Regions from separate parts of the Parageobacillus sp. NEAU-HV-2 genome, predicted to be linked through region 2. Evidence: riboswitches for the same ligand, from Rfam matches in the RefSeq annotation. Region 2 holds a riboswitch; each other region holds the start of a gene.
What was found. A riboswitch is a leader RNA that binds a small molecule or an ion and turns the genes downstream of it on or off. The one in region 2 is predicted to bind lysine.
Positions count from the first base shown of each region.

Region 1 (3,270 bases), on a different contig from region 2:
TGCTTGTTTTCGTTCCGCCGGCGTCGCGTTCGGATTTTCGTATACGAAATGCTGGAATTCGTCCACCGCTACGCCATACGGCAAAAATAAGAGCGCGTCGCTTAAATGATAAAATTGATATTTTTCCGCATCTTCCTTGAAGAATAACTTCATCCACGGCCATGTGAAAAACTCCATGCTCATCGAATGAATTTCGCATGCCTCCAAGGTTGGCCAGTTGTATTCCGGAATTTCGTAATGGCGGCTTTCGTACACTTGAAACGCGTGCCCCGCTTCATGGGTAAGTACATCGATGTCTCCGGATGTGCCGGTAAAGTTCGAAAAAATAAACGGCGCTTTGTAATTTTCAATATAGGTGCAATAGCCGCCGCTCGCTTTTCCTTTTTTCGCAATAAGGTCCATTAGTTCATGCTCGATCATATATCGGAAAAACTCGCCCGTTTCCGGCGACAGTTCTTCGTACATTTTCTTCCCGTTTTCGATAATCCAGTTTGCGTCCCCTTTTGGCATTGGGTTGCCAGTTGGGAACACAAAAGCTTCATCATAATATTTCAGCTTCTCGACGCCGATGCGCTCCCGCTGCCGCTCGCGGAGCTTCACGGCAATCGGAACGATATGCTTTTCGACTTGCTTGCGGAATTTCGCAACCATCTCGGCGTTATAATCCGTTCGGCCTAAACGGGCATAGCCAAGTTCCACAAAGTTTTTAAATCCGAGCTTTTGCGCGATGGCGGTGCGCACTTTCACAAGCTGATCGTAAATTTCATCGAACTTTTCCTCATGCTCTTGGAAAAAGGCAAAACGCGCCTCACTTGCCCGCTTGCGCATATCACGGTCTGGCGATTCGACAAACGGCTGGAGCTGCGCTAACGTCCGTTCTTCCCCTTCAAAGAAAATTTTCGCCGAAGCGACCAATTTCGTATATTCGCTCGTCAGCTTATTTTCCAGCTGCAGATCTTCCACAATGTCCGGAGAATACGTTTTTAATTCCGTCTCGGCGAGCGCAAATAACTGTTTTCCCCATTTTTCCTCGAGCTGCGAACGGAATGGAGACGAAACAAGCGCCCGGTAATAATCGTTCACAAGGCCTTTAACAATTGGCTCGACCTCATCGAAAAAGTCTTGTTCCTGCTTATAAAATTCATCGTTCGTATCAATTGTATGACGAATATAACAAATTTGCGCCATCGTACTGAAATCGTTGCGAAGCTGATTGATTTCCTTCATCGCCTCGTTCTGTTCTTCCGCATTGCTTGCCTTTTGAAACGATTGCAGCGCCTGTTGAAATGAGGCTTTCAGCTTCTCGATGTTCGGCCGTTCATAGCGAAACTCAGAAAATTTCAATGCAATCCCTTCCCTTTCTCTCGTTTTCCTTATCTTAGATTGTATTCCATTCATACACGGAAAATCCTTTTTTTCTAATCAAAAAGCTCGTTGACGAACTTTGTCGAAATTTGTATAATAATTACGTCCATTGAATATTTTTTCTTTCTCATCAATGTCGCTGTGATAGAGGCCGCAATGAACAATAGTAAGCGAAAGGAGATGCAGAGGGTCGATGAATTTCGCTGAAAGGGTTCAGTTTGCGGTGTTCTCTGGCGCCGCAGGCTGGGGCTGCATCCGAAACAGGCGCAGCACTGCCGCCGTTAAAAACGGCGGAGCGCTATCGTTTGGCAGTTGGAAACGGATGTTTTACACCCGTTGAAAACGCAAGGGTGTATTTTTTTTGAGATAAAGAAAGGAGCATCATCGTCATGCAACAACCAAAGCTAGGATTATGGCTATTAACGGCGCTTGTCGTTGGCAATATGGTCGGTTCAGGTATTTTCATGCTGCCGCGCTCGCTCGCGGAAGCGGCAAGTCCGCTTGGCGTTATTTTCGCGTGGCTATTAACAGGCGCAGGCGTCTTAATGACGGCGCTTGTCTTCGGTAACTTAGCGATCCGTAAGCCGGAATTAAACGGCGGACCGCAAATTTATGCAAAAGAATTGTTTCCAAAAGGATCGAACATCTCGATTCTATCCGGCTTTATGTCCTCATGGGGATATTGGATCGGCAACTTTGCCGGCAACGTGGCGATTATTACGACATTCGCCAGCTATTTATCGACGTTTTTCCCAATTTTAACAAGCAAGCAAACGTTATTTACGATCGGTTCGCTTGACGTAAAACTAGGAAACTTGCTCACCTTTATCGTTTGCACGACGCTGCTTTGGGGCATGCATTTCATCATTTTGCGCGGCATTGAAGGTGCAGGAAAGCTGAACTTTCTCGCTACGGCAGCAAAAGTGCTTGGATTTTTCCTATTTATCGTCATTGCATTATTTGCGTTTGAAAAAAGCAACATCGGCTCGCTCGTTGTCCCGCGTTATGATGAAACCGGTCATTCCATCGGCTTGTTAGGACAAATTAATAATGCAGCGGTGTCGACATTGTGGGCGTTTATCGGCGTCGAATCGGCGATTGTTTTCGCATCTCGTGCGCGCAAGCAAGCGGACGTCAAACGCGCGACAATCCTTGGTTTGTTGATTGCCCTTGCGATTTATATCGGCATTAGTATCCTTGTCATGGGGGTATTGCCGCAAAAGGAACTCATTCAGTCGGAAAAACCGCTTGTTGACGCGATTGTTACGATTTTAGGCCCAAGCGGCGGCTACGTTCTTGCGGGACTCGGTTTAATCAGCTTGCTCGGCTCAACGCTTGGCTGGGTGCTGTTAAGCGCCGAAGTGCCGTACCAGGCGGCAAAGCAAGGTCTGTTTATTCCAGCGTTTTTAAAGGAAAATAAAAAGAAAGTGCCAAGCTTTTCTTTAGTTCTTTCGAATGGATTGGCGCAAATCTTTATTTTTTCGACGATTTCCAACTCGATGTCAGCGGCGTTTGACTTTGTCATCTACATCGCGACATTGGCGTATCTTGTCCCGTATTTTATCGCCTCTGTCTTCCAATTAAAGCTGACGCTGACCGGCGAAACGTACAAGGGGGCAGTACGGGGCCGCATGATCGATGGAATCGTTGCCGCTCTGGCAACTATTTATTCGGTCTGGGTTATCATCGCCGGCACCGCCGATATCAAAACGTTTATGCTTGGGGTCATCCTGCTTTTAAGCGGCATCTTCTTCTATCCGCAAGTAAAAAAAGCAGCGCAGCAAACAGAAGAAAAACAAAGAATGTCGGCATAACGAAAACGAACGTCCGGGCTTTCGGACGTTCGTTTTTTATACTTTTCTTTTTTCATTTCCGTTAATCAATAACGCTTCTGAATCTTTGAGC
Region 1 is NZ_JBXUJJ010000001.1:318,830-322,099, reverse strand. Features, by position in the region: gene AC1WMD_RS01800 (M3 family oligoendopeptidase) at 1-1,344, opposite strand, end outside; lysine riboswitch at 1,503-1,674, shown strand; gene AC1WMD_RS01795 (amino acid permease) at 1,755-3,179, shown strand.
Region 1: another riboswitch for lysine. It lies ahead of AC1WMD_RS01795 (amino acid permease); the one in region 2 lies ahead of AC1WMD_RS04505 (aspartate kinase).

Region 2 (3,270 bases):
CAAAAGTGCTGAAAAACCGCGTGCGCTCGTATTTTACCGGCACGCACGACGGAAAAACGCTGCGGCTTGTCAACGAAATTGCCGATTTCGAATATATTGTCACTTCTTCGAACATTGAAGCGCTCATTTTGGAAATGAACTTAATTAAAAAGTACGATCCGAAATATAATGTGATGCTTAAGGGCGACAATAGTTATCCGTTTATTAAGATTACCGCGGAGAAGCATCCTCGCTTAATCATTACGCGAAAAGTGAAAAAAGACGGCGGAAAATATTTCGGACCGTATCCGCATGTACAGGCGGCAAACGAAACGAAGAAACTGTTAGACCGCATTTATCCGCTGCGTAAATGCTCGACCATGCCGAACCGCGTTTGTTTATATTACCATATGGGACAATGTCTTGCGCCGTGCGTGTATCCGGTGTCCGAACAGCAAAATAAAGAAATCGTTGAACAAATCGTTCGCTTTTTAAACGGTGGGTATAAAGAAGTAAAAGAAGAGCTTGCGAAAAAGATGATAAAAGCGGCTGAAGCGCTCGAATTTGAACGGGCGAAAGAATACCGTGATCAAATCGCCCATATTGAGGCAACGATGGAAAAGCAGAAGATGACCATGAACGATTTTGTTGATCGTGATGTGTTCGGTTATGCCTATGACAAAGGTTGGATGTGCGTACAAGTATTTTTCATTCGTCAGGGAAAACTGATTGAGCGTGATGCATCGATGTTTCCGATGTATCAAGACCCAGATGAGGAATTGCTGACGTTTTTAGGACAGTTTTATTCAAAAGCGAACCACTTTAAACCGAAAGAAGTCATTTTGCCTGCTGACATTGACGGCGAGCTTGCTGAACAGCTTCTAGAAGTAACGGTCGTTCAGCCGAAAAGAGGTAAGAAAAAAGAACTGGTTGATTTGGCCAGCAAAAATGCGGCAATTGCTTTGAAAGAAAAATTTTATTTAATTGAGCGGGACGAAGAACGAACGATCAAAGCGGTAGAAAACTTAGGAAAAATATTAGGGATTCCGACGCCGCATCGCATTGAGGCGTTTGACAATTCCAATATTCATGGAGCTGATCCTGTTTCGGCGATGGTTGTCTTTATCGATGGAAAGCCGGAGAAAAAAGAGTATCGAAAATATAAAGTCAAAACGGTAGAAGGACCGGATGACTATGAATCGATGCGCGAGGTGGTAAGAAGACGTTATACTCGCGTGCTAAAAGAAGGTCTCCCTCTTCCCGATTTGATTATTATTGACGGTGGAAAAGGGCATTTAGCTGCGGTAAGGGATGTGCTTGAAAACGAATTAGGACTTGATATTCCGCTCGCTGGGCTTGCAAAAGACGACAAGCATCGCACATCCGAGTTAATCATGGGAGATCCGCCGCAAGTCGTTCCATTAGAGCGAAACAGTCAAGAGTTTTATTTATTGCAGCGCATCCAAGACGAGGTGCATCGGTTTGCGGTTACATTTCACCGGCAAACGCGTGGAAAAACGATGTTTCATTCTGTGTTAGATGACATTCCTGGCGTTGGGGAAAAACGAAAAAAAGCGTTATTAAAGCATTTCGGGTCCATTAAAAACATGAAAGAAGCAACGGTCGAAGAATTGCAAAAAGCGAACATTCCGCGCCCTGTTGCCGAAAAAATTTATAAGAAATTGCGGGAGTAGTATTGTCAATAGCATAAAAATTTGATATCATTGCCCTAAATTTCATATTTATACACTTCCAAACGCCGAAGTGAAGATAGAGGTGCGAACTTCAAGAGTACACATTCGGAGGAAAATGAGTTCCGAAGACGGATGTGGAAAGGGGAGCGTCGCCGAAGTGGAAAAAGTCTCATTGCTTTTTCCGCTGGTCCTGCGTTTAAGAAATGTAGGACTGTCAAGATGTGATTCATCTTGGAGAGCTATCTCACTGTGCGGGGCGAATTCGTTTTTTCGTTTCGTGATGCACAGCAATGAGATTTCTCTCATTGCTGTTTTTTTATTTTATAAATTAGGCAAAAGGGTGAGACGAAATGGGAATTATCGTACAAAAATTTGGCGGAACGTCTGTTGGTTCCATCGAAAGAATTCAACATGTGGCGAATCGGGTGATTGAGGAAGCCCAAAAGGGAAATGACGTTGTCGTTGTTGTTTCGGCAATGGGAAAAACGACCGATGAGCTTGTCAACTTAGCGAAACAAATCTCCAATCATCCTAGCAAGCGGGAAATGGATATGCTTCTTTCGACGGGGGAACAAGTGAGCATTGCGCTTCTTGCAATGTCGCTTCATGAAAAAGGATATAAAGCTGTTTCGTTGACAGGATGGCAAGCGGGAATTACGACGGAAGAAATGCACGGCAATGCCCGCATTATGAACATAGATACAACGAGAATCCGCCGCTACCTTGACGAAGGGGCGATTGTGATCGTTGCTGGGTTTCAAGGAGTGACGGAAACAGGGGAGATCACCACGCTCGGCCGCGGCGGTTCTGATACGACGGCGGTGGCGCTGGCTGCGGCGTTAAAAGCAGAGAAGTGCGATATTTATACGGACGTAACCGGCGTGTTTACGACCGACCCGCGTTATGTAAAAACAGCAAGAAAAATAAAAGAGATTTCCTATGATGAAATGCTTGAGTTAGCCAATTTAGGGGCAGGAGTATTGCATCCGCGCGCCGTTGAATTTGCGAAAAACTATGAAGTGCCGCTGGAAGTGCGTTCGAGCATGGAAAACGAAAGAGGAACGATGGTAAAGGAGGAAGTTTCGATGGAGCAGCATTTAATCGTACGGGGAATTGCATTTGAAGATCAAGTAACGAGAGTGACAGTGGATGGAATCGAAAATAGTTTACATGCATTGCCGACCATTTTTACGGCGCTTGCCAATCGTGGCATCAATGTAGATATTATTATTCAAAATGCGACGAATTCCGAAACAGCGTCTGTTTCTTTTTCGATTCGCACGGAAGATTTGCCGGAAACGCTTCAAGTGCTGCAAGCGCTGGAAGGCGCCGACGTTCACTATGAAAGCGGCTTGGCGAAAGTATCGATCGTTGGCTCTGGCATGATTTCAAACCCGGGGGTGGCGGCGCGCGTGTTTGAAGTATTGGCGGATCAAGGAATTGAAATCAAAATGGTTAGTACATCAGAAATTAAAATTTCCACGGTCATTGACGAAAAATATATGGTTTCGGCCGTCGAGGAGCTTCACGAAGCATTCGGGCTTGCCGAAGAAGCGGCAGCGGTGCGCTCGTAAAAATGACAGAAGCCTGCGCTCGC
Region 2 is NZ_JBXUJJ010000002.1:200,642-203,911, forward strand. Features, by position in the region: gene uvrC (excinuclease ABC subunit UvrC) at 1-1,673, shown strand, start outside; lysine riboswitch at 1,743-1,923, shown strand; gene AC1WMD_RS04505 (aspartate kinase) at 2,024-3,247, shown strand.

Region 3 (3,270 bases), on a different contig from region 2:
GGAGTCAGGAAAAATCGTGCCAGTCACATTCGAAGGACAGCAAGTAATGATTCAACACGTGGATGAAAAACGGGAAATGGCGCGTATTTATCTCAAGAACAAACCGGAGGAAGAAATGGAAGTACCGGTTCGCCTCTTGCAGGAAGAATAGTCGTACATGTGGATGGCACGCTTCTCGTTTGTATGATATAATAAAAAAAAATGACTCAACATATGGAGTGAATCAAATGAATATCGGATTTGGCGAAATTGCCCTTATCGTTTTCTTCGCGTTGTTAATTTTTGGACCGAAAAAACTGCCGGAGTTGGGACAAGCAGCGGGAAAAACGCTGCGCGAGTTTAAAAACGCGACAAAAGGAATCATCGACGACGAAGAGCACAAAGTACAAAAATAAGGACTTGGCGTTGCATGCCAAGTCCTTATTTTTGTTCTAAATCGCACTCATGCAATGGAATGACTTTTGTTTTTTTCACGAACTTATAGCCAAGCCAGACGATAAGGAAAAGAGGCAACCCGATATAGGAAACAAGCACTCCATACCAATCGATCGTCCCGCCTATAAACGCTGGGTAGTTTTGTCCTAAAACGATAATAGTGCAAAGAACAAAGGCAAAGATCGGACCGAACGGAAACCATTTCGCTTTATACGGTAAATCCTCAAGACTTTTCCCTTGCGCCACATATGCTTTACGGAAGCGGTAATGGCTGATGGCGATGCCAAGCCAAGCGATAAACCCCGACATGCCGGAAGCGTTAAGCAGCCATGTATATACCACTCCATCGCCAAAGAGAGAGGCCAAAAAGGCAAGCGTTCCTAGCGATGAAGTAACAATTAGGGCATTTACTGGAACCCCGCGTCGGTCGAGTTTTGCTAAAAATTTCGGCGCCTTTCCTTCGCGGGCCAAGTCCCAAAGCATGCGAGTCGATGCGTACATGCCGGAGTTGCCCGCCGATAATACGGCAGTTAAAATGACTGCGTTCATGACAGAGGCGGCAAAGGCAATTCCTGCTCTGTCGAACACAAGCGTAAACGGGCTCACCGATACATCACTGTTGGCAAGCTTATCATCTGTATAAGGGATTAACAAACCGATGGCCAAAATCGCCAGCACATAAAACAGCAAAATGCGCCAAAATACCTGGCGAATAGCACGGGGAATGCTTTCTTTCGGATTTTCCGTTTCGCCAGCAGCGACGCCTAACAATTCTGTTCCCTGGAAGGAAAATCCCGCCGCCATAAAGATTCCTAGCATTGCCATAAAACCGCCGTGAAACGGTGCATCTTCGATGGTAAAGTTTTTAAAGCCAATAGCTTCGCCGCCCATGATGCCAAAGATCATGAGGAAGCTGACAATTAAAAAGATGATTACCGTTACCACTTTAATGATGGAAAACCAATATTCCGCTTCGCCAAACCCTTTGACGGATAAATAATTTAATAAAAACATAATCGCCAAACAAATCGCGCTCCATAAAAGCGATGGGCTGTTTGGAAACCAAAATTTCATAATCATCGTCACTGCGGAAAGTTCCGCCGCAATCGTAATCGCCCAGTTATACCAATAATTCCAGCCTAACGCAAACCCTAGCGCCGGATCAACGAATTTCGTCGCATACGTGCTGAAGGATCCGGAAACGGGCATATAGGCAGCCATTTCGGCTAGGCTTGTCATTAAAAAATACACCATAACGCCGATCGCGATATAGGCCGCAAGCGCTCCACCCGGCCCCGCGGTATGCACCGCTCCGCCGCTGGCTAAAAAGAGCCCTGTACCGATCGTGCCGCCAAGGGAGATCATTGTTAAATGGCGTGTTTTTAATTTTCGTTTTAGCCCGCTTTCCGAATGCGAAACAGCTAACGAGTCAGCTGTTGGTTTTGTCAGTGTTTCCATAGTTGAACCACTCCTTTTTGTTATTATAACTTTTACAAAACTAGGATCCTAATAAATAAAAAAGCCGTCGAAGGAGATTCGACGGCAGTATGACTTAGTGACTGCATCCATCAAACTCTCCCACGAAGATAGCGCTCCATACGTGCACCATTCGTGCACGTATGACAGTGTTGCCCCTATTCGGCGACAACCCCAGCCTAAACATCCAGAGAAATGTTCAGGCTTCGGCAGCTTTTCCTTTCCGGTAAAGTCTTTGACGTGCTCTGCGTCTCGTTTACCGTACTCATAAAAGCTGCGACCTCTACTTCGATGGTCGAATGAGCGGCCTTATTCTATTATGCTAATATATTAATACATTATTTCAATAATAGCAACAAAAAAGAGACAAGTATTGATAGATGCTGCCATATAATAGCGTATCGAAGTTTTTCTAGCGCGCCGGTTTGGTGGTAAGCGAGCCGAAAAACGATAGGGTGATCTCCGATGTTAAAAAAAATAATGACCACTATTATTGGCAGTATTTTTCTGGCTATCGGCATCAATGTATTTTTAGTTCCCCATCATTTACTCGATGGGGGCATTATTGGAATTGGCTTAATCGTGAAATATGTTTGGCATGTAAAAGTGGGACTGGCCATCATTTTATTAAGCATTCCCCTTTATATTATAGCTTGGTTTTACTATCGCCCCTTTTTTTATAACAGCCTGCACGGTTTATTGTTTTCTTCCTTGATGATTGATATGTTTTCTGTACTCCGCGGCGTTATTATGCTCGATCCGATTCCTAGCTCTATCATTGGCGGTGTTTTGGTCGGCTTAGGAATTGGTATGATGTTGCGGGAAGAGACGAGTACGGGAGGAACGGATTTATTAGCGCAGTTTATCGCGAGAATGACCAATTGGAATGTGGGAATTATTATTTTTCTGATCGATGCGCTGATTATTACGATTGGCAGCTTTGTCATTGATTCGACTTCCTTTCTTTATTCGCTCATTGTCGTCACCGTAGTAGGGGCGGTGACCACGATGCTCACACAGACGAAGGGATGGAGAAATTACGTGATGTAACAATCCCCATCCATCTGGCTAGCTCGAGCGTCTAGCTAATTCCAGCGCGCGATAAACGTTAATCAAGCCATATCCGTAATACGGATCTTTGCCGCTGTCGCCAAGATCGGTAGCGGTGTCGATAATAATTTGCTTCACCTCATCGTTCGACAAGCGCGGATTTAAAGAACGGATGAGACCGGCTAATGCCGTAACGTGGGGAGCGGCCATCGATGTTCCAGACAGCGCCGCGTATCGATGTTGCGTAAACGTGCTGGCAATATTAGTTCCTGGTGCAACTACATCCAAATAATTACCGTAATTGGAATA
Region 3 is NZ_JBXUJJ010000003.1:248,428-251,697, reverse strand. Features, by position in the region: gene AC1WMD_RS07565 (H-type small acid-soluble spore protein) at 1-151, shown strand, start outside; gene tatAY (sec-independent protein translocase protein TatAY) at 228-395, shown strand; gene AC1WMD_RS07555 (amino acid permease) at 421-1,893, opposite strand; lysine riboswitch at 2,015-2,205, opposite strand; gene AC1WMD_RS07550 (YitT family protein) at 2,377-2,961, shown strand; gene AC1WMD_RS07545 (S8 family peptidase) at 2,980-3,270, opposite strand, start outside.
Region 3: another riboswitch for lysine. It lies ahead of AC1WMD_RS07555 (amino acid permease); the one in region 2 lies ahead of AC1WMD_RS04505 (aspartate kinase).